3 regions of the Kribbella sp. NPDC058245 genome follow, and region 2 is predicted to be linked to each of the others. Evidence: riboswitches for the same ligand, from Rfam matches in the RefSeq annotation. Region 2 holds a riboswitch; each other region holds the start of a gene.
The links. A riboswitch is a leader RNA that binds a small molecule or an ion and turns the genes downstream of it on or off. The one in region 2 is predicted to bind ZMP and ZTP.
Positions count from the first base shown of each region.

Region 1: linked by a shared signal. The riboswitch ahead of ACFVWG_RS28900 (5-aminoimidazole-4-carboxamide ribonucleotide transformylase) and the one ahead of ACFVWG_RS35750 (glycine hydroxymethyltransferase) in region 2 are both predicted to bind ZMP and ZTP.
Region 3: linked by a shared signal. The riboswitch ahead of ACFVWG_RS18005 (bifunctional 5,10-methylenetetrahydrofolate dehydrogenase/5,10-methenyltetrahydrofolate cyclohydrolase) and the one ahead of ACFVWG_RS35750 (glycine hydroxymethyltransferase) in region 2 are both predicted to bind ZMP and ZTP.

Region 1 covers NZ_JBHVWY010000013.1:251,921-258,950, forward strand. The annotation lists gene ACFVWG_RS28880 (acetolactate synthase large subunit) at 1-1,101, opposite strand, end outside; gene ilvD (dihydroxy-acid dehydratase) at 1,921-3,588, opposite strand; gene ACFVWG_RS28890 (class I SAM-dependent methyltransferase) at 3,643-4,362, shown strand; gene ACFVWG_RS28895 (hypothetical protein) at 4,359-5,348, opposite strand; ZMP/ZTP riboswitch at 5,410-5,489, shown strand; gene ACFVWG_RS28900 (5-aminoimidazole-4-carboxamide ribonucleotide transformylase) at 5,507-6,418, shown strand; gene ACFVWG_RS28905 (MoaD/ThiS family protein) at 6,425-6,697, opposite strand; gene ACFVWG_RS28910 (WD40/YVTN/BNR-like repeat-containing protein) at 6,694-7,030, opposite strand, start outside.
Region 2 covers NZ_JBHVWY010000020.1:27,132-34,161, forward strand. The annotation lists gene ACFVWG_RS35730 (winged helix-turn-helix domain-containing protein) at 1-397, shown strand, start outside; gene ACFVWG_RS35735 (glycoside hydrolase family 9 protein) at 444-2,303, shown strand; gene ACFVWG_RS35740 (amidase) at 2,427-3,575, shown strand; gene ACFVWG_RS35745 (GbsR/MarR family transcriptional regulator) at 3,572-4,036, opposite strand; gene ACFVWG_RS35750 (glycine hydroxymethyltransferase) at 4,101-5,552, opposite strand; ZMP/ZTP riboswitch at 5,581-5,663, opposite strand; gene ACFVWG_RS35755 (acyl-CoA dehydrogenase family protein) at 5,662-7,030, opposite strand, start outside.
Region 3 covers NZ_JBHVWY010000007.1:36,986-44,015, reverse strand. The annotation lists gene ACFVWG_RS18015 (prephenate dehydrogenase) at 1-349, opposite strand, end outside; gene aroH (chorismate mutase) at 346-714, opposite strand; gene ACFVWG_RS18005 (bifunctional 5,10-methylenetetrahydrofolate dehydrogenase/5,10-methenyltetrahydrofolate cyclohydrolase) at 756-1,622, opposite strand; ZMP/ZTP riboswitch at 1,646-1,736, opposite strand; gene ACFVWG_RS18000 (NUDIX hydrolase) at 1,747-2,361, opposite strand; gene prcA (proteasome subunit alpha) at 2,358-3,218, opposite strand; gene prcB (proteasome subunit beta) at 3,243-4,085, opposite strand; gene ACFVWG_RS17985 (ubiquitin-like protein Pup) at 4,094-4,303, opposite strand; gene dop (depupylase/deamidase Dop) at 4,373-5,893, opposite strand; gene ACFVWG_RS17975 (NUDIX hydrolase) at 5,976-6,461, shown strand; gene ACFVWG_RS17970 (hypothetical protein) at 6,496-6,828, opposite strand; gene ACFVWG_RS17965 (hypothetical protein) at 6,925-7,030, shown strand, end outside.

The sequences.
Region 1 (7,030 bases), on a different contig from region 2:
CTCGTCGTACCCGAGCGGGTACTTCTCCCGGACCGACTCCAACTGGTGCCGCCAGGTGTCGTACGACGGGGTCCGGCCACTGTTCGCGATCTCGGTGCGGAGTGCGGCGATGAGGTCGCTGATGACCTCCTTGCAGTCCCCCACGATCGGCACGTCGGCAACGCGGTTCTTGCCGATCTCAGCCGGGTCGATGTCGGCGTGGATGACCTTCGCCTCGGGAGCGAACGAGTCGAGCTTGCCGGTCACCCGGTCGTCGAAGCGGGCGCCGAGCGTGATCAGCAGATCGGAACGCTGCAGAGCGCCGACCGCGGAGACCGAACCGTGCATGCCCGGCATACCGAAGTGCAGCTCGTGGGTGTCCGGCAGTGCGCCGCGGGCCATCAGCGTGGTGACGACCGGGATGCCGAGCAGCTCGGCAAGCTCCTTCAGCTCCACCTCCGCCTGCGCGCGGATCACACCCCCACCGACGTACAGGACGGGCTTCTCGGCGGCGACGATCAGCCGGGCCGCCTCGCGCACCTGCTTGGGGTGCGGGCGGGTGACCGGGCGGTACCCGGGCAGCGACAGCTCGGTCGGCCACACGAAGTCGACCTTGGCCTGCATCGCGTCCTTGGTCACGTCCACCAGGACCGGACCGGGCCGGCCGGTGGAGGCGATGTGGAACGCCTCGGCGATCGTGGTCGCGATGTCGTTGGGGTCGTTGACCAGGAAGTTGTGCTTGGTGATCGGCATCGTGATGCCGCGGATGTCGGCCTCCTGGAAGGCGTCCGTCCCGATCGCGGCGCTGGCCACCTGACCGGTGATCGCGACCAGCGGGACCGAGTCCATGTAGGCGTCGGCGATCGGCGTGACCAGGTTCGTCGCGCCCGGGCCGGAGGTCGCCATACAGACTCCGACCTTGCCCGACGCGGCGGCGTACCCCTGCGCGGCGTGGCCGGCGCCCTGCTCGTGACGTACCAGGATGTGGCGGATCTGGGTCGAGTCGAGCATCGGGTCGTACGCCGGGAGGATCGCCCCGCCCGGGATGCCGAAGACGGTGTCCACTCCGGCATGTTCCAGTGCGCGGATCAGAGCCTGTGCCCCGGTCAGCTGCTCACTCATGAGTGCCTTCCCTCAATCCAGTCACGTTGATTGGCCTTGCTTTTCGCGACCGATCCATCCTCGCTCGTGTTCGCTGTCCTGACGCTACTGGGTCTCAGATAGTCGCCCTGGCAACAACTGTGTCCAATAAAAAGGCCCCTTCTGCCGGTTGGCTGAAGGGGCGCGCTCGACTCAGAGGTCGCGTCAGTCGGCGCGCCGCACAAGTACGAGGAGAATCGATCGCATGTAGGCATTATTCGCCCGCCGACAAGGTCCAGGTCAAGTTCAGCACCACGCTGTCCCACCATCCGAGACGCCAATCCCACCCCCTGGCGCCTCTTCCCACTCCTCCCGCGCCCTCTTACTCCTCCCACCCCTACTCCTCCCACGCACCGTTGCTCCTCCCGCGCCCCCTACTCCTCCCACGCCTGGTACTCCTCCCCGGCTCCGCCGGTTCCCCCGGCCCGGCTCTCGGGCGCGGTGCATTTGACCGGATATCCGTTGAACTCGCCCCTTCTCCCCTGAAATTTCGGGGGGAGAAGGGGGGCAACTTGAGGGGAGATCCGTTCAAATTTCGGGAGGGGGTACGGCGGCCACCGGCGGAGGTGGGCGAGGTCGAGACGGGTCCGGGGCTCGACGACCGTGGAGTACGCCGATTTGAGTGGTTAGCCAGCCAAATCGGGGGTTTGGCACCGTGGTTGCGGGTGCTTAACCCCTGATCTGGGTGGTTAGGCAGGCAAATGGGGGTTGGTCAGGGGCGGAGGCAGGACGGGGGTCGGGAGCGAAGCGGGGCGGGGCGGGGCGGGGCGGGGCGGGGCGGGTGTGGAGCGGGCGGGGCGGTTAGCCGCAGGTGGCGCCTTGGGAGGCTGAGCCGACCAGGCGGACGTACTTACCGAGGACGCCCTTGGTGATCGCGGGTTGCTTGGGCGTCCAGCCTTCGGTACGGCGGGTCAGTTCGTCGGCGTCGACGTGGAGATCGAGCGTGCGGTTCGCGACGTCGAGGGTGATCCGGTCGCCGTCGCGGACGAACGCGATCGGCCCGCCGTCGACGGCTTCGGGCGCGACGTGGCCGACGCACAATCCCGTCGTACCGCCGGAGAACCGGCCGTCGGTGAGCAGCAGCACGTCCTTGCCGAGGCCGGCGCCCTTGATCGCGCCGGTGACCGCGAGCATCTCGCGCATCCCCGGGCCGCCCTTCGGGCCTTCGTAGCGGATCACGACCACGTCGCCCGGGTTCAGTTCCGGTACGGCGTCCATCGCGGCGCGCTCGCCGTCGAAGACGCGCGCCGTACCCTCGAACACGTCGGAATCGAACCCGGCGCTCTTCACGACCGCACCCTCGGGCGCGAGCGAGCCGTGCAGGATCGTGATTCCGCCGGTGGGGTGGATCGGCTTGTCCAGTGCGCGGATGATCGCCCCGTCGACATCCGGCGGCGCGATGTCAGCGAGGTTCTCGGCCATCGTCTTGCCGGTGACGGTCAGGCAGTCGCCGTGCAGGAGACCCGCGTCGAGCAACGCACGCATGATCACCGGGATCCCGCCGACGCGGTCGACGTCCGTCATCACATAGCGGCCGAACGGCTTCAGGTCACCCAGGTGCGGGACCTTCTCGCCGACCCGGTTGAAGTCGGCCAGGGTCAGATCGACCTCGGCCTCGCGCGCGATCGCGAGCAGATGCAGTACGGCGTTCGTCGAGCCACCGAGCGCCATCACCACGGCGATCGCGTTCTCGAACGCCTCCTTGGTGAGGATCTGCCGGGCCGTGATCCCCTTCTGCAGAAGGCCGACCACGGCCTCGCCGGACTTGCGCGCATAGCCATCACGGCGGCGATCCACCGCGGGCGGCGCGGCCGATCCGGGCAGCGACATCCCGAGAGCTTCGGCGGACGCCGCCATCGTGTTGGCGGTGTACATGCCGCCGCACGCACCCTCACCCGGGCAGATCGCCCGCTCGACCGCGTCGACCTCCTCGCGAGTGATCAGGCCGCGAACACACGCGCCGACCGCCTCGAAGGCGTCGATGATCGTCACGTCCTTGTCGCCCAAACGGCCAGGCATGATCGAACCGGCGTACAGGAAGACGGACGCCAGGTCGAGCCGGGCCGCAGCCATCAGCATGCCGGGCAGGGACTTGTCGCAGCCGGCCAGCAGGACCGAGCCGTCGAGGCGCTCGGCCTCCATCACGGTCTCGACCGAGTCGGCGATGATTTCGCGGCTGACGAGTGAGTAGTGCATGCCGACGTGGCCCATCGAGATGCCGTCGGAGACGCTGATCGTGCCGAACTCCAGCGGGTACCCACCGGCCGCGTGCACGCCTTCCTTGACCGCCTTCGCGAGCCGGTCCAGCGAGAGGTTGCAGGGGGTGATCTCGTTCCAGCTCGAGGCCACGCCGATCTGCGGCTTCACCCAGTCGTCGTCCCCCATGCCGACCGCTCGGAGCATCCCTCGGCTCGCGGTAGCTTCCAGACCATCGGTGACAGTGCGGCTGCGGGGCTTCACATCGACCATGGGCTCACTCTAAACACTTTGCCCTCGTGCTTCGGTCTCTCTAGCGTTCGCCGGGTGGATGATCCTTACGGTGACGAGCAACTGGTCGAGCTCTACGACCTCGACAACCCTCCTGGCGACGACACGGTGTACTTCCATGCGGTGGCCGACTCGCTGAAGGTCTCGAAGATCGTCGATCTCGGCTGCGGTACCGGGCTGCTCGCGCGCTCACTGGCCGTGGACGGGCGCGAGGTGATCGGCATCGACCCGAGCCTCACGATGCTGAACTACGCCCGCCGTACGCCCAGCACGGTCACCTGGATCTCCGGCGACGCCGGCATGGTCGAGCCGACCGGCGATGTCGACCTGGTGCTCTGCACCGGGAACACATTGATGCACATCCCTTCGCTCGCTGAACCCTTCGCCGCGATCGCGGGTGCGTTGCGGACGGGCGGCGTACTGGTCTTCGAGTCCCGGAACCCCGCGGCCCGGGCGTGGGAGTCGTGGACGCGCGAGGCGACGTACGGGGATCGCGACACGGCGATCGGGCACCTCACCGAATGGCTCGACCTCATCGAGGTCAGCGACGACGGCCGGGTCGTCTTCGACGCACACAACCTGTACGACGACGGCCGGGACGACGTCTATCGCACCGAGCTGTTCTTCCGGTCCGTCGACGAGATCTCGAAGGCCCTGGAGGCGGCCGGGTTCATCGTCAATGTGTACGCCGGCTGGCACGAGCAGCCGTTCGAGCCGGACTCCCGCCTGATGGTCTTCCGTGCGGAAAAGCTTTAGTCCATCTGCTTCGTGAGGGCGTCGGCGAAGCCGGTGAGGCCGCCGACGTAACCCCACGGGACACTCTCGATTCGGCCCTCGGTGCGGGTGGCGTGCTCCATCGCTTCCCGCTTCGCACCCGCCCACTTGAGCGCGAACGCCATCGTCCCGTTGGCCGAGACGTCAGCGGGGTCCGGCGTCCGGCCGTCGTTCCACCACTTGTCGCGGGCCGCGAGCAACTGCGGTCGCCGGGCTGTGACGCCGCTCGCGTACCGCTTCATTCGCTCGACCTTCGTCCGCTCCTTGTCGGAGGCGATCTCGAGCCAGACCTCATTGAACACGTTGGCCGCGATCGTGCACAGCACGCTGCCCGGCCGCGCCCGCTCCACCACGCCGTCGCCGAACTCGATCAGCTCAGCCAGCTCCAGACCGGACCACTTCTTCGCCAGCACCTGAACCCGGCCGGTGTGCGCCGCGTAGCTGCCCGGGTGACGGACGAGAGCGGCGTGGAAGATCTCCGCCTTGTCCTCCAACTCCGCTTGCAGCCCCAGGGCCGCCCACTGCAGCACCTCCCACGGGACCGCGTCGTCGGCCGCCGAGACAATCGCGCCCTGCAACACCTCGGCCGCCGTACGGAGAATGTCGTGGAACGTCGTGAACCGCTGCGCCGACACGTCCTTGGCCCGCTGCCCGGTTCGCACCGCCCACGCCTCGAAGACCAGCGTCTGCCCGTACCAGAGCAGTAGATCCGGATCCTTCGGGTAGGCCTCCAGCCGCAGCTCCAGTTGTTCGCTCCGCCCCACCGCTGCCTTGGCAAGGCCGGTGGCGCGGATCGACCGCAGGTTGGTGTTGGCCGGCGTGACCTTGAGCAACGCCAGTCCGGTGGACAGATCTCCCCGCCGTACCGCCGCATAGGCCGTGTCGAGGTCAGCGTCCAGCCAGGCCTGGTCCAGCCTCAGGCCGGACACGTCGACGCCCGGCGCCGCCTTCCGCGAGAAGATCCCCATTCGCGGATCGTAAGACCGTTCTGGCGGCTCTGGACCCCAATTGCACGTTCCTGCAATAAGCTTGACCTACCGCGACTGGCGAGGGTGGGTCACCACCGGGGAGCGGCCGACTACGTGGCGTCGACCGCCTGGGCGCCTCCAGCTTCTGGAGGCCTCTCTTGCGCTACGGAATGAACCCCCACCAGCCTGCCGCTCTTGCCGTCATCGGAGCCCGCGCTCCGTTCACGGTGGTCTCGGGCAGTCCGTCGTATATCAACGTCCTCGACGCCCTCACCGGCTGGCAACTCGTCCGCGAAGCCGCGACTGCTTTCGGGGTGCCCGCAGCCGCGTCGTACAAGCATGTCTCGCCGGCCGGCGCCGCCCTCGGTACGACGGTTGTGGAGGCGTACCGCCGTGCCCGCGACGCCGACCCCAAGTCGTCGTACGGCGATTTCGTCGCGGTGTCACACCCGGTGGATCTTGAGCTCGCCGAGGTGCTGCGCCGTGTCGTGAGCGACGGGATCATCGCGCCCGGCTTCGAGCCGGGTGTCGTGGAGATCCTGGCCGCGAAGAAGCGCGGCACGTATCTGGTGCTGGAGGCGGACCCCGCGTTCGAGCCGCCACTGGAGGAGGTGCGCGAGCTCTACGGTCTCCGGTTGAGTCAACATCGCGACGACCTCCCGCTGACCCGGGACCTCCTGAGCCCAGAGGTCCCATCGGCGGCTGCTGACGATCTCCTGCTCGGCCTGATCGTCGTCCGCTACACCCAGTCCAACACCGTCGCTCTCTTGAAGGACGGCATGGCCATCGGCATCGGCGCCGGCCAGCAATCCCGAGTCGACTGCACGAGGACAGCCGGCCTCAAAGCCGCCTCCTGGTGGTCCCGCCACTCGAACGAGCCCTTGACTGGCGTCTCCATGGTCTCCGACGGCGCTCTCCCCTTCCCCGACAACGTGGACGAGGCGGCCCGCTTCGGCGTAGCCCACATCGCCGAACCCGCCGGCTCCATCCGCTCAGACCAGGTAGCCGCCGCCTGCACGGCCGCCAACATCACCTGGTCCCCCACCAACGTCCGCCTCTTCCGCCACTGACGAGGGCTAGCCGCCGGCGACGCTGGGGAGGACGAGGAGGTGGTCGCCGTCGGTTAGTGGGGTGTCGGCGCCGGCGAGGTCGCGGACGTTGTCCTGGCCGAGGAAGAGGTTGACGTGCCGCCGTACGGCGCCTTGCTCGTCGATCAGGCGGCGGCGCAGTGGGGCGTCGAGGGCGGTGAGGACGCTGCGCACCGTCGGGTCCGGGCCGGGGTCGACGGTGACGCGATCGGCACCGGCCGCGAACGGGCGCAGTACCGGTGGGAGGTCGAGGGTGATCACAGGACCGCGGCCCGCAGGGTGAGTACGTCGGGGAGGTGGCGAGCGACCTCGCTCCAGGTGTCGCCCGCGTCGGCGCTGGCGTAGACGCAGCCGTCGCGAGTGCCGACGTACACGCCGGCCGGGTCGGCGGTGTCGGTCGTCAGCGCGTCACGCAGGACGGGAACGTAGGAGACGTCGGGCAGGCCCTTGGTCAACGGCTCCCAGGTCGCTCCCGCGTCGCGCGAGCGGTAGACGCGGCAGGTGGCGTCCGGAGGAATTCGGTTGCCGTCAGCAACCAGCGGGAAGACGTACACGGTGTCGGGCTCGTGCGGGTGCACAGCGATCGGGAAGCCG
Region 2 (7,030 bases):
CAAGGTGCTCGCGACCGCCGGGGTGATCGAGGAGGTCCCCGAGCTGGCGAAGGACAAGCGCGAGCGGTGGTGGAAGAGCGTCTGGTCGTCGTACTCGTGGCGTCTCGGCGATGACGAGCCGGGCGCGGAGCTGATCGGCGGGGTGGCCGAGGAGAGCAATGTCACGTACCGCGCCGCCAAGGTCCGGGACTGGGTTGCGCGCCGCCCGGAGTACGGCACGGCGTGGGCCGAAGCGGAGCTGACGCTCGATGTCTGGCTGCGCCTGACGCCGGAGCGGCTGGCCGAGCTCCGAGGCCGGTTGCAGGACGTGCTCGAGGAGTACGTCGACCAGCCGTCGACCGAAGCGGAGGCGGAGCCGGTGTATCTGTTCGCCCAAGGAGTGCCGGCGCAGCCGTAAGCCCTGTACTTTTCCTCGGATCAACAGGAAACTTTCCTAACTGTTGATGGAGGAGGTCGTGGTGAAGGCGTTGTGGCGGGTGGGGTCGGTTCTGATGGCGGCGGGGCTGGTGCTGGGCCTGGTCGGTCCGGTCGAGGCCGCGACCGGGGGTGCGGTGCGGGTCAATCAGCTGGGGTACGGCGCCTTCGACGGTAAGGCGGCGTATGTGCTGAGCCAGGGTGCTGTGACCGGTCGTGCCTTCCGGGTGGTGGACGACCGCGGCCGGCAGGTGCTGACCGGGCGCGTCGGCACTGAACTGGGGGAGTGGAACGCGAAGTACCAGCACGTGTCCGCGCTGGACCTCTCACGGTTGTGGGTGCCGGGGACGTATCGGGTCGAGGTGCCAGGGGTTGCGTCGTCGCCTGCTTTTGTCATCCGGGCTGATGGGGATGCGCTGGCGACGTCGGCGAAGGACAAGGCGGTGACGTTCTTCACCGAGCAGCGGGACGGCGCGAACGTCGTACCGGGTTCGCTCGGGCGCAAGCCTGCGCACCTGACGGATCGGTCCGCGTCGGTTTATGAGACACCGACGTTCGTCGATCCGGAGACCGATCAGACGGTGGGGGAGTTGCGCCGGATCGGTGCTCCGGTGGATGTCGAGGGCGGCTGGTACGACGCCGGCGACTACCTGAAGTTCACGCACATCGCGGCGTACTCGGAATCGTTGCTGTGGGCATCGACCCGGGATGCGCGGCAGCCGGATAGCAAGGTACTGAACGAGGCTCGGCACGGGCTCAACTGGCTCGACAAGATGTGGGACGAGCGGTCGAAGACCCTCTACATCCAGGTCGGCGTCGGGACCGGGAACGCCGAAGAGACGTTCATCGGCGACCACGACATCTGGCGGCTGCCGGAGGCGGACGACCACCTGACCGCGCCCGCGGAACGTCACCTGCGCAACCGGCCGGTGTTCCGCGCCGCGGCGCCGGGGAAGCCGATCAGCCCGAACCTGGCCGGCCGGACGGCGGCCGCTTTCGCGCTCGCGGCGCAGGTCGAGGCGCGGACCGATCGCAAGCTGGCTCGCAAGCATTTGGAGACCGCGGCGCAGATCTATGCGATGGCCAAGACCACTGGGGTCGGCCAGTTGGTGACGTCGCTGCCGTTTGCCTTCTACCCAGAGTCCGCGTGGCGCGATGACCTCGAGTTGGGCGCGACTGAGCTGGCGCTGGCGGCTCAGCGGTTGGGCGATCGGCGAGCATCCGGTTGGGTGCGGCAGGCGTCGTACTGGGCTGATCAGTATCTGCAGCACGAGGCTGGAGGCGACACGCTCAACCTGTACGACGTGAGCGCGCTGGCGCATGCGGACCTGATCCGCGCGGCGCGGCCGGACCGTCCGTTGGTTCGCAAGCTGACGAGTGATCTGCGGGCGCAGCTCGAGATCGGGGCCAAGCGGGCGGCCGGTGATCCGTTCCGGGCGGGAGCGCAGTACGCCAACTTTGACGCCGTACCGCACACCTTTGGCCTGTCCGCGACCGCGCGCCTCTACCACAAGGCGACGGGCGACCGCCAGTACGACGCCTTCGGTGCGCAGCAGCTCGACTGGGCGTTCGGGGCCAACGCGTGGGGTGTGTCGTTCATGGTCGGCGTCGGCGCGAACCCCGGGCGCTGCCCGCACCACCAGATCGGCAACATCACCGGCCGCCAGGTCGTGGGTGCCGTCGTCAACGGGCCGAACTCGGCGGAGCTCTTCGAGGAAGGACTCGGGGACAACCTCGACGGCATGAACCCGTGCCCGGCCAACGGCGTCGACGCCTACGCCGAGTTCACCGGCCACGGCTCGCGCTACGTCGACGACGTCCGCTCCTGGCAAGCCTCCGAACCCGCCGACGACTTCGCCGCCATCGCCGTCTACGCCCTCACCCGCTAGGAGCTGTACCGACGGACGGGTAGTGGTCGGCCTGTGGAGGTACCCGCACGATGCTGGTAGGCGGGGCAGCGCGGCCCAGCGGTGACCTCTACCCGTTCTTCGGTACACGTCTACAGTTGCGGGGTGCTGAGTGCGGGGGAGATCGCGGCCGGGGTTCAGGCGGGTTCGCTGGATGCCGTTAAGGTGATCGAGGAGGCGCTGGAGGCTGCTCGGCGGTTGGATCCGGTGCTGCATTTTCTGGAGGAGCTGGATGGTGAGCGGGCGCTTCGGCTGGCGAAGGAGGTTGATCCCTCCGGGGCGCTGGCTGGGGTGCCGTTCTTGGTGAAGGCTCGGACGCCGCCGGAGTCGCCGATCCTGGAGCGGTTGCTGGCGGCGGGAGCGATTCCGATCGGTACGGCGACGCGGGCGCGACCGGGTCCCGGCTCGCAGACGTATGGGTGGAACGGGTCTGAGTACACACGGAACCCGTGGGATCTCACGCGGTCGTCAGGTGGGTCGACGGCTGGGGGAGCGGCGGCGGTCGCGGCGGGCGTCGTACCGCTGGCGACTGGTGGGGATAGCGGTGGGTCGCTCAGGATTCCGGCGTCGTTCTGTGGGCTGGTGGGATTCAAGGGGACGCTCGGCCGAGTGCCGCGCGCTGTCGGGCGGGCCCTGGGTGGGTTGACGACCGCTGGGGTGATCGGCGCGAACCTGGACGACGTGATGCTGGCGACGAGCCTCGCGAGTGGACCGCATCGGCTGGATCCGACCGCGTTGCCGCATTGGCCGGTGCCGATCCTTGCCGACGGCCCCTTTCGGGTCGCCTACCTGTCTAGCCTCAGTGCGTACGCCGTGGATCCGGGCGTCGACCGGGTTGTGCGCGACTGCTTGTCAGTCGTCGAGGTGGTCGACGTACCGCTCGAGCTGCTCCCGACGGACGACGCATGGCAGGCGTTGTCCGCACTGGATGCCGGACGCGGGGTCAACGCGGCAGAAGCCTCTTGTGCCCGCCAAGTGCGGGACCGGAACAACACAGCGCTTGCCGATCTGTTCGATGTCGTCGACGCACTCGTCACACCCACGACGCTGACCGTTGCCCACGGCTACGACCAGTACAACGAGAACATCATCGTCGGCGATCCGTGCTGGGCCTTCAACGTGACCGGGCATCCGGCGGTGAGCGTGCCGGCCGGACTCCTCGACGGGCTTCCCGTTGGAGTGCAGGTCGTCTCTCGGTACGGCGACGATGCGACCGCGCTGGCCGTGGCCAAGCAGTTGATGGTCAAGCTTTAGCGCGGGTGTTCGGCGCGCCAGTCCTTCATGGTCTGCTCGAGATCCGCGTGCACGAAGCTGAAGAAGTCGGCGGCCTCGGAGAGCCGGCGGCCGACGGTCGTGTCGGTGCCGAAGAGGCTCGCACCGTAGCTGCTGCTGGCGGCCCACTCGGTCAGCGCCTGGTTGCGGCGTTCGAGAATCGCGGCGAAGACGTCCTCGCGAATCCGGTAGTGGTCCTTGCGCGAACCGGGCATCCGCTCCCGCGAGATGAACGACATCTGGATCAGTTGCCGGACCGCGCCGGAGACCGCGGGCTGGCTGATCTTGAGGGTGTCGGCCAGTTCTGCCGCGGTCATGGTGCCATCGGGACTGACCAGCATCCGGCCCATCACCCGGGCCGACATCGTCGGTACGCCGCTGTTCGCCATCACACCGGCGAAGCGTTCGACGTACTGACTGATCTCTTCCGGAGTGGGCGCCATGATTGAACCTTACACAAACCAGCGCCCGCTCCACGGCTTGTGGAACGGGCGCTCGTGAGGGCTGTCAGCTGAGCTCGAGACCCGGGTAGAGCGGGTGCTTGTCGAGGATCTCGGCGGAGGCTGCGCGGGTCTTGTCGGCGACGCCGTCGGCCAACACGTACTTGGCCTTGGACGGCGCACCGGCGGCCGTATTGGTCGGTGTGGTGGCGGACAGCACGTCCACGATCAGCTCGGCGACCTTGTCGAACTCGTCGGCACCGAACCCGCGGGTGGTGAGTGCCGGCGTACCGATCCGGACACCCGAGGTGTACCAGGCGCCGTTCGGGTCGCGGGGGACCGCGTTGCGGTTGGTGACGATGCCCGCGTCGAGCAGCGCCGACTCGGCCTGGCGGCCGGTGATCCCGTACGACGAGACGTCGAGCAGGACCAGGTGGTTCTCCGTACCGTCCGTGACGAGCTTGACGCCACGCTTCATCAGACCCTCGGCGAGGGTGACCGCGTTGTCGGCGACGGCCTGCGCGTAGGTCTGGAACGACGGCTGGCGGGCCTCGGCCAGCGCGACCGCCTTGGCGGCCATCGTCTGGCTGAGCGGGCCACCGAGGACCATCGGGCAACCGCGGTCGACGGACTCGGCGAACTCCGGCTGGCACAGCACCATGCCGCCGCGCGGTCCGCGCAGGGACTTGTGCGTGGTGGTCGTGGTGACGTGCGCGTGCGGTACCGGGTCGAAGTCGCCGGTGAAGACCTTGCCCGCGACCAGACCGGCGAAGTGCGCCATGTCGACCATCAGGGTCGCGCCGACCTCGTCGGCGATCTCGCGCATCTTGGCGAAATTCACCTTGCGCGGGTAGGCCGAGTAGCCGGCGATCAGGATCAGCGGCTTGAACTCACGGGCCTTGCGCGCGACCTCGTCGTAGTCGAGCAGGCCGGTCTCGGCGTTGGTGCCGTAGGAGTGCTGGTTGAACATCTTGCCGGAGATGTTCGGGCGGAAGCCGTGCGTCAGGTGACCGCCGGCGTCCAGCGACATGCCGAGCATCTTCTGGTCGCCGAGCGCCTTGCGGAGCTTGGCCCAGTCCTCGTCGGACAGGTCGTTGACGTGCTTGGCGCCGACCTCGGCCAGCGCCGGGGACTCGATCCGCTGGGCGAGGATCGCCCAGAAGGCGACCAGGTTGGCGTCGATCCCGGAGTGCGGCTGGACGTAGGCGTGCGGGGCGTTGAAGAGCGCCTTGGCGTGCTCGGCCGCGGCGGTCTCGACGGTGTCGACGTTCTGGCAGCCGGCGTAGAAGCGGTGCCCGACGGTGCCCTCGGCGTACTTGTCGGACAGCCAGTTGCCCATCGTCAGCAAGGTGGCGGGGGAGGCGTAGTTCTCACTCGCGATCAGCTTCAGCGAGGAGCGCTGGTCGGCCAGCTCGGCCTTGATCGCGCCCGCGATGGTCGGCTCGACCGAGGCGATCACCTGCAGGGCGTTGTTGTACGCGGCCGACGCCGCGGCGGCGTCGAAGGGTTGGTGAGTCATCGAAGTCTCTCCTGCGGTTGCAGTGGGTCGAAGGCACCCAGGCGCACGGTGCCGACGGGTTTCGCTCCCCGGTGGTTCTCCACCTTCAGCGCGCCAGTCGCGACAGCGGTCAGCCTATCGTGCGCTCGACGATCTCCCGGAACGGTGTCGTTCGCGGAAGTGTCCCGAACACGCCGCCCCAGTCCCCGGCCAGTCGCGACGCCACGAACGCGTCCGCCACCGCGGGCGTCGAGTACCGCACCAGCAGCGACGCCTGCAGGCACAACGCCATCCGCGCGGCCAACCGCCGCGCCCCGGCCTCAGCCCCCTCGATGTCGGACAGCGCCTGCAGTACGTCGCTCACTGCCGCGTCGAGCCGGTGATCAGCACCCTGCGCCGCCCCAACTTCCAGCAGCCACGCCTCCAACGACTCCGGCCGCCGGAGCGCCCGCAGGACGTCGAGCGCGTTGACGTTGCCCGACCCTTCCCAGATCGAGTTCAACGGCGACTCCCGGAAGAGCAGCGGCAGCCCCGACTCCTCCACGAACCCGTTCCCGCCGAGACACTCCAACGCCTCAGCCACCATGAACGAGGTCCGCTTACAAACCCAGAACTTCGCCAAGGGAAGCGCGATCCGCCGGAACGCCCCGGCGCGCTCATCACCTGACGCCGAGGCGTCGACCGCCGCGGCCAGACGCATCGCGAGAGCGGTTGCTGCTTCGCTCTCGATCGCCAGGTCCGCCAGGACGTTTTGCATGGCGGGTTTGTCGACCAGGAGGCTGCCGAAGGCGGAGCGGTGCTGGGCGTGCCAGGTGGCTTCGACGAGGGCTCTTCTTTGCAGGGCGGCGGAGCCCAGGACGCAGTCGAGGCGGGTGGCGGCGACCATTTCGATGATCGTCCGGACGCCGGCGCCTTCGTCACCCAGGCGGTAGCCGATGGTGTTGTGGAACTCGACCTCGCTGGACGCGTTGGAGCGATTGCCGAGTTTGTCCTTCAGCCGTTGCAGGGCGAACGTGTTCCGGTTGCCATCAGCAAGGACTCGCGGTACGACGAAACAGCTCAGCCCGTCCGGCGCCTGCGCGAGCACCAGGAACACGTCGACCTGCGGCGCCGAGCAGAACCACTTGTGCCCGTTCAGCAGGTACTCCTCGCCCGTAGGCGTCGCCGTCGTCAGGTTGGCCCGGACATCGGATCCACCCTGCTTCTCGGTCATCCCCATCCCGGCCAGCACGCCACGCTTGGCTGCGCCGGGCAACCGTCGTACGTCGTACTGGGTCGCGGCCAACTGCGGAACCCACTCGGCCGCGAGGCGCTCGTCAGCCCGCAACGCCGGTACGGCGGCGTACGTCATCGAGATCGGGCAGCCGTGGCCCGGCTCGACCTGCGACCAGACGTAGAACCCGGCCGCCCGCGTCAGATGCGGCGACGGCCGGTCACTCGTCCACGGCGCGGCCTGCAGCCCGAACCCGACGGCCTGCTCCATCAACCAGTGCCACGAC
Region 3 (7,030 bases), on a different contig from region 2:
CTGCCATCGGGTGACTGCCGACGTACCGGGTCAGGTCCGCCGACAGCAGCCGGGCATCGGTCAGCGGCTTCGACTTCACGCTCGCGGCGTCGGTGACGATCGCGTCGGTCTGCGCGAGCTGCTCGGCGATCACCGAGCCGACGTGGTCCGGCGGTACGGCGACCACGACGAGCTGCGGTTCGATCTGCACCAGCCGTGATCCGGCACCGATGCGCTCGGCCATCAGCGCGTTGTCGGGGTTCGCGTCGACCAGCTCCACGACGACACCCAACCGGGCCAGGGCGAGGCCGATCGACGTACCGATGAGTCCGGCACCGACGATGCGAACCGGGCCACGTAATTCGGTCACTGGGCGCCTGTCAGGTCGGGACGGAGCGCGGTCGCGCCGTGCAGGTAGACGTGCTGAATCTTGTCGCGGGAACGATCCGACTCGGTGTGCACCATCAACCGCACCACCCGCGGGAGAGCATGCGGTACGGCGATCTCCTGCATGCACATCAGCGGTACGTCGGTCAGTCCGATCTGACGGCCGGCGACCGCCGGGAACTCCGAGCTCAGGTCCGGCGTGACGGTGAACAGGATGCTGATCAGATCCGCGCTGTCCAGATCGTTCGCCTCCAGGACAGCTTTCACCAACTCGGCGGTCCGCTCGAGCAGGTGCTCGCGCTCGTCCGCGTCCAGTTGGGTGGCTCCCCGGATCGCCCGCACCGCCACGTCACGCCTCCTCGTCAAACTGTTCCGACAACCTCTACAGCCTAGGCCAGAGTCTCCACGGACTGGACAGCCGTCTCGGAAACCTCGGCCGCGGCTACGGTCTGCTCCAGCAGCAGCGCGATCGTCATCGGCCCGACCCCACCCGGAACCGGGGTGATCAACCGAGCCACCTCGGAGGCCTCACCGAAATGCACGTCGCCGTTGCCTTCGTTGTATCCGGCATCGATCACGACCGCGCCCGGCTTCAGCCAGTCGCCGCGGACGAAGTTCGCCTTGCCGACCGCGGCGACCACGATGTCCGCCGTACGGACGATGTCGGGCAGGCCGACGGTGCGTGAGTGGGTGTAGGTCACGGTCGCATCCGATGCCAGCAGCAACATCCCGGCCGGCTTGCCGAGGATCGGGCTGCGGCCGATCACGACCGCGTGCGCTCCGGACAGCGGTACGTCGTACGCCTCGAGCAGCCGCATGATCCCGCCCGGCGTACACGACCGGAACCCGGGCTCCCCGAACGCCATCGCCGCGAACGAGTGCATGGTCACCCCGTCGACGTCCTTGCGCGGGTCGATCGCCTCGAAGGCCGCGCGCTCGTCGATGTGGCTCGGCACCGGGTGCTGCAGCAGGATCCCGTGCACCTCGGGGTCGTTCGACAGTTCGGTGAGGGTCGCGATCAGCTCGGCGGTGGTGGTCTCGGCCGGCAGTACGACGCTGCGTGAGCCGATGCCGGCCTTCTTGCTGCGGTTCTGCTTCATCCGCACGTAGGTCGCGGAGGCCGGGTCGTCACCGACGAGCACGGTCGCGAGGCACGGCTGCACCCCGGTCGATTCCCGCAGCTTCTCGGCACGGGCGGCGGCGTTCGTCACCATCTCGGCGGCGAGGTCGGTCCCGATCATCAGTTCGGCGGTCATGGGCGCACTCCTTCGGGCAACAGGTCGAGTGCCCAGGCGCGCGGCGACAGCCGGATCCTCCGGCAGGCCGCTCCCCGGTGGTACTCCACCTCAACGCCAGTCGCGGACCCAGCGTTATTTTACGTCAGAGCAGACCTGCGTGATCCAGGGCCAGGTAGGCGGTGTCGGTGCCGGTCATGCCGCCGGGCGCGCGGAGTTCGGCGCGGAACTCGTCGACGCTCAGCTCGACCGGGACGCAGTCCTCGGCGTCATCGAGTTGCTGCTTGCCGTCGGGACGGCAGCCGCGGGCGATGGCGACGTACTTGCGGAAGGTCGACGACGTACCGGCCCAGAGCCAGCCGACGATCTCGATGCTTTCGCAGGTGTAGCCGGTCTCTTCTTCGAGCTCGCGGGCGCCGCCGACCTCGGGCTCCTCCCCCGGCTCGATCAGGCCGCCGGGCAGGTTGGTGACGACGCTGTCCGGACCGGGACGGAACATCCGGACCGTCACGATCCGGCCGTCCGGGGTCAGCGGCAGCACGGTGACACCGGCCGCGACGGCCGCCGCGGACTCCGGGCCGGTGACGTCCCAATCGACCTCGTGACCGTTCGGCATCCGGTAGCGGCGAACCTTCACCGTCAGAAACCGCTGGTAGGCGACCTTCTCCCCCAGCAGCTCCCACGGCTGCGGGTCGGCGGCCCGAGACAACTCAGCCGCCACGTCGGACGTGGCGGCTGAGTCGGTGGTTCGGTCCGTCACAGCGGACGACTGTCGTCGGGGTCCTCCGGCGGAGCGATCGGCGCGTCGTCATCATCCGAAGACGAAGACGAAGCTGACGACGTTCCAGCCGAGGTGGCCGGCTCGGCGTCGGCCGACGCAGCGGCTTCCGCGGTGGCCTCCTCGATGTCGGCGGCCGGCTGGGACTCGGACAGGATCCGGGCGAGCGTCTCCTCCGAGATCCGCTTGAACTTCCGCACCTGGGTCCGGGTCCGGTCCAGTACGGCGACCTCGAGCTGGTCCGAGGTCAGTTCACGCGGCTCGGAGCTGTCGTGACCGAGGGCGTCGACGGCCAGGCGCAGTGCCCCGGCCAGCGAGATGCCCTCGGAGTAGTGCTCGCCGACATACTCCGCGACCTGCTCGGCCTGGCCACCCATCACCGCATAGCCACGGACGTCGGCGATCGAGCCGTCGTAGGTGAGCCGGTAGATCTGGTCGTCGGCCGTGGAGGCGCCGATCTCGGCGACCAGGATCTCGACCTCGAGCGGCTTCTCGCCACCGGAGGAGAAGATCGCGCCGAGGGTCTGCGCGTACGCGTTGGCCAGCGCCCGGCCGGTGACGTCGCGCCGGTCGTAGGAGTACCCGCGCATGTCGGCCAGGCGCACGCCGGCGATCCGCAGGTTCTCGAACTCGTTGTAGCGGCCGACCGCGGCGAACGCCATCCGGTCGTAGATCTCGGCCACCTTGTGCAGCGCGGGCGAACGATTCTCCGCGACGAACAGGATGCCGTCGGCATACTGCAGCGCGATCGCGCTGCGGCCCTTGGCGATGCCCTTGCGGGCGAAGTCCGCCCGGTCGCGCATCAGCTGTTCTGGGGATACGTAGAACGGCGTGCTCATTCGTCCTCTATCAGTCGATGGGGATCAGGTCAGGGACGCCGAAGCGGGGCCGTCGGGGCGCACGTGGCGCTGCGCCCAGGCCGCGTCGACCAGCGTGGCGACCTCGTCCTCGGGCAGCCGCTGGTAGCCGTCGGCGGTGACCACGCCGACCACCGGGAAGATCCGCCGCAGCATGTCCGGGCCGCCGGTCGCCGAGTCGTCGTCGGCAGCGTCGATCAGCGACTGGATCGCCACCATCGCGCAGTCGGTCGCCGACAGATCCTCGCGGTAGAGCTTCTTCAGTGAGCCCCGGGCGAACAGCGAGCCCGAGCCGACACTGTGGAAGTGGGTCTCCTCGTAGCGGCCGCCGGTGGCGTCGTAGGAGAAGATCCGCCCGCCCTTGCGGTCAGGGTCGTAGCCCGCGAACAGCGGCACCACGGCCAGCCCCTGCATCGCCATCGCCAGGTTGCCCCGGATCAGCGCGCTCAGCCGGTTGGACTTGCCGTCCAGGCTGAGCGTGGTGCCCTCGAGCTTCTCGTAGTGCTCGAGCTCGACCTGGAACAGCCGGACCATCTCGATCCCGAACCCGGCCGAGCCCGCGAAGGCGACCGCCGAGTACTCGTCGGCGGGGAACACCTTCTCGATGTCGTGCGAGGCGATGATGTTGCCCATCGTGGCCCGCCGGTCGCCGGCCATCACCACGCCACCCGCGAAGGTGAGCGCGACGATCGTCGTACCGTGCGGGACGTGGTCGGAGAAGTCGGCCTGCCCCAGGCTGCGCCGTCCGGGCAACAGGTCGGGCGCGTGCCCGGCCAGGAAGTCCATGAACGACGTGCCACCTGGGGTCAGGAAGGCTTCCGGCAACCTGCCGGAGGCATCAAATGTCATCGAGCGGTTCACTCCCCACCCTTTTGCACGAACCCGCGGACGAACTCCTCGGCGTTCTCCTCGAGCACCTCGTCGATCTCGTCGAGGATCGAGTCGACATCCTCGTCGAGCCGTTCCTTGCGCTCGGCCACGTCTTCCGACGTGGTCGACTGCTCGACCTCTTCCTCGGTCGTCGAACGCTTCGGCTGCTTGTGCTGCTGCCCGCCGTCCTTCGCCATCGCTCACACCTCCTAGAACCGCAGTGGAAGAGACGCCCAACCGCTCTCCCGTTGCTTCTAAGAGCGACCCTACCCGGCGGCACCCCCAGTGATGGTGCGAACCAGGTCACTCGCGGTGTCGCACTGGTCCAGAAGGGCACCGACATGGGCTTTTGTGCCCCGCAGCGGGTCCAGGGTCGGGATCCGCTGCAGCGACTCCTTGCCCGGCAGATCGAAGATCACCGAGTCCCAGGAAGCGGCCGCGACCTGCGGCGCGTACTGCTGCATGCAGCGGCCGCGGAAGTAGGCGCGGGTGTCGGTCGGCGGGTGCGAGACCGCCATCCGGATCTCCTCGTCGGTCACGACACGCTTCATCCGGCCGGAGCTGACGAGTTTGTAGTACAAGCCCTTGTCGGGGCGCAGGTCCGCGTACTGCAGGTCGACCAGGTGCAGCTTCGGGTCGTCCCACTCGAGGCCGTCGCGGTCGCGGTAGGACTGCAGCAGCTTGTACTTCGCGACCCAGTCGAGCTGGTCGGCCAGCTTCATCGGATCGATCGCCAACTGGTCGAGCACCTGCTCCCAGCGGTACAGCACGTCCTTGGTCTGGCGGTCCGCGTCGTCGCCGTACTTGTCCTCGACGTACTTACGCGCCTGCTCCAGATACTCCGTCTGCAACTGGACCGCGGTCAGCTTGCGGCCGTCCTTCAGCGTCATCAGATGCAGGCAGGTCGGGTCATGGCTGATCTCGTGCAGCGCCTGCACCGGGCGGTCGACACCCAGGTCGTCGGTCAGCCAGCCGTCCTCGATCATCGCGAGCACCAGCGACGTCGTACCGACCTTCAGGTACGTCGAGATCTCCGACAGGTTCGCGTCACCGATGATCACGTGCAGCCGGCGGTAGCGGTCCGGGTTCGCGTGCGGCTCGTCGCGGGTGTTGATGATCGGCCGCTTCAGCGTCGTCTCCAGGCCGACCTCGACCTCGAAGTAGTCCGCGCGCTGGCTGATCTGGAACCCGTTCGTGCCGCCGTCCTGGCCGATCCCGACCCGGCCCGCGCCGGTGACGACCTGGCGGCTGACGAAGAACGGCGTCAGGTGCCGCACGATCGACGCGAACGGCGTCGACCGGCGCATCAGGTAGTTCTCGTGCGACCCGTACGACGCGCCCTTGTTGTCGGTGTTGTTCTTGTAGAGGTTCAGCTGCGGCGCACCGGGGATCTGCCGGGCCTGCCGCGCGCCCTCCATGATCACGAGCTCACCGGCCTTGTCCCAGACCACCACGTCGCGCGGGTTGGTGCATTCGGGGGCGGAGTACTCCGGGTGGGCATGGTCGACGTACAGCCGGGCGCCGTTGGTGAGGATGACGTTGGCCAGGCCGGTCTCCTCGTCGGTGAGCTGGCTGGTGTCGGCCACCTCCCGGCTCAGGTCGAAGCCCCGCGCATCCCGCAGCGGGTGCTCCTCGTCGAAGTCCCACCGGGTCTTGCGCGCCAGTGGCTGCGTCTGGGCGTAGCCGTTCACCACCTGGCTCGAGGTCAGCATCGGGTTGGCCCCGGGCTGGCCGGGCACCGAGATGCCGAACTCGGTCTCGGTCCCCATAATGCGCCGCACACTCATGCTCACGAGCCTACGCGGTTCCGCCCCCAAACCGGGGTGCTTTGTCCACAGGCGCTCGTGTGAGACTGCCCGCGTGGACGAAATGGTGGCGATTCTCAGCGACGACAACGTGGTCATCGATGCACAGCCGCGATCGGTGATGCGCCGCGACAACCTGCGCCACTCCGCGACCGGCGTACTCGTCCGGAATGCGGCCGGCGACATCTACGTGCATCGCCGTACCGACACCAAGGACGTCTACCCGGCCTGCTACGACTTCATGGCCGGCGGCGTCATCGACGCCGGTGAGGACCCGTACGACGCGGTGGTGCGCGAGCTCGCCGAGGAGCTGGGCATCAGCGGCGTGGAGCTCACCAAGCTGCCCGAAGGCGACTACGCCGACGACTTCACCAACTACCACGCCTATCTCTACACCTGCGTCTGGGACGGCCCGGTCACCCACCAGCCCGAAGAGGTCGCCTGGGGCGCCTGGATGACCCCATCAGAGCTTGTACGACGTCTGGGCGAGTGGTCCTTCGTCCCGGACACCACCGCACTCCTCGGCGCGTACATCCGCGACCTGCTCTGATGCAACCATCGGCAGGTGGCATCGCCTGCGTGCGCTAGCGGCGGCGGCCCCAGGCGCGGGCGAGGTTGATGCCGACCAGGCCGGCCCAGCTGACCACGACGCCGGTGAAGCCGACCATGTTGGCCGAGATCGCGGTGATCGGGATGGCGACGCCCATCGAGACGATCGCGAGTGCCAGGCCGCCCGGGTCGCGTTCGCGGCTCGGGTTGGCCGGGGGCTGCGGCTGCGCCGGTACGACGGTGGCGCGGCGCTGGGCGTCGAGGCGTTCCAGGAAGCCTTCGATGATCTCTGCTTCGTATTCCGCCCCCAGCTCCTGGCGGGCGGCTACTGCCGCTCGCAGGTCCTTGCGCACCTCGTCCGTCGCCATACCGTTCACGGTAGGACCGGCCGCCTGCCACAGCTATCGGGGGAAACCCCTACCCTTCCCCAGCCTCCGGACAGTGCCCCTGAGAGACTCCTCCGCGTGCGTCGCGAACTCACCAGAACTGCTGCCAGCACCGCCGCGTGGACGATCGGTGCCCTCGGAGCCTTGTACGCCGTCCTGAGCGCCTACTGGCTGGTCGGTGGCG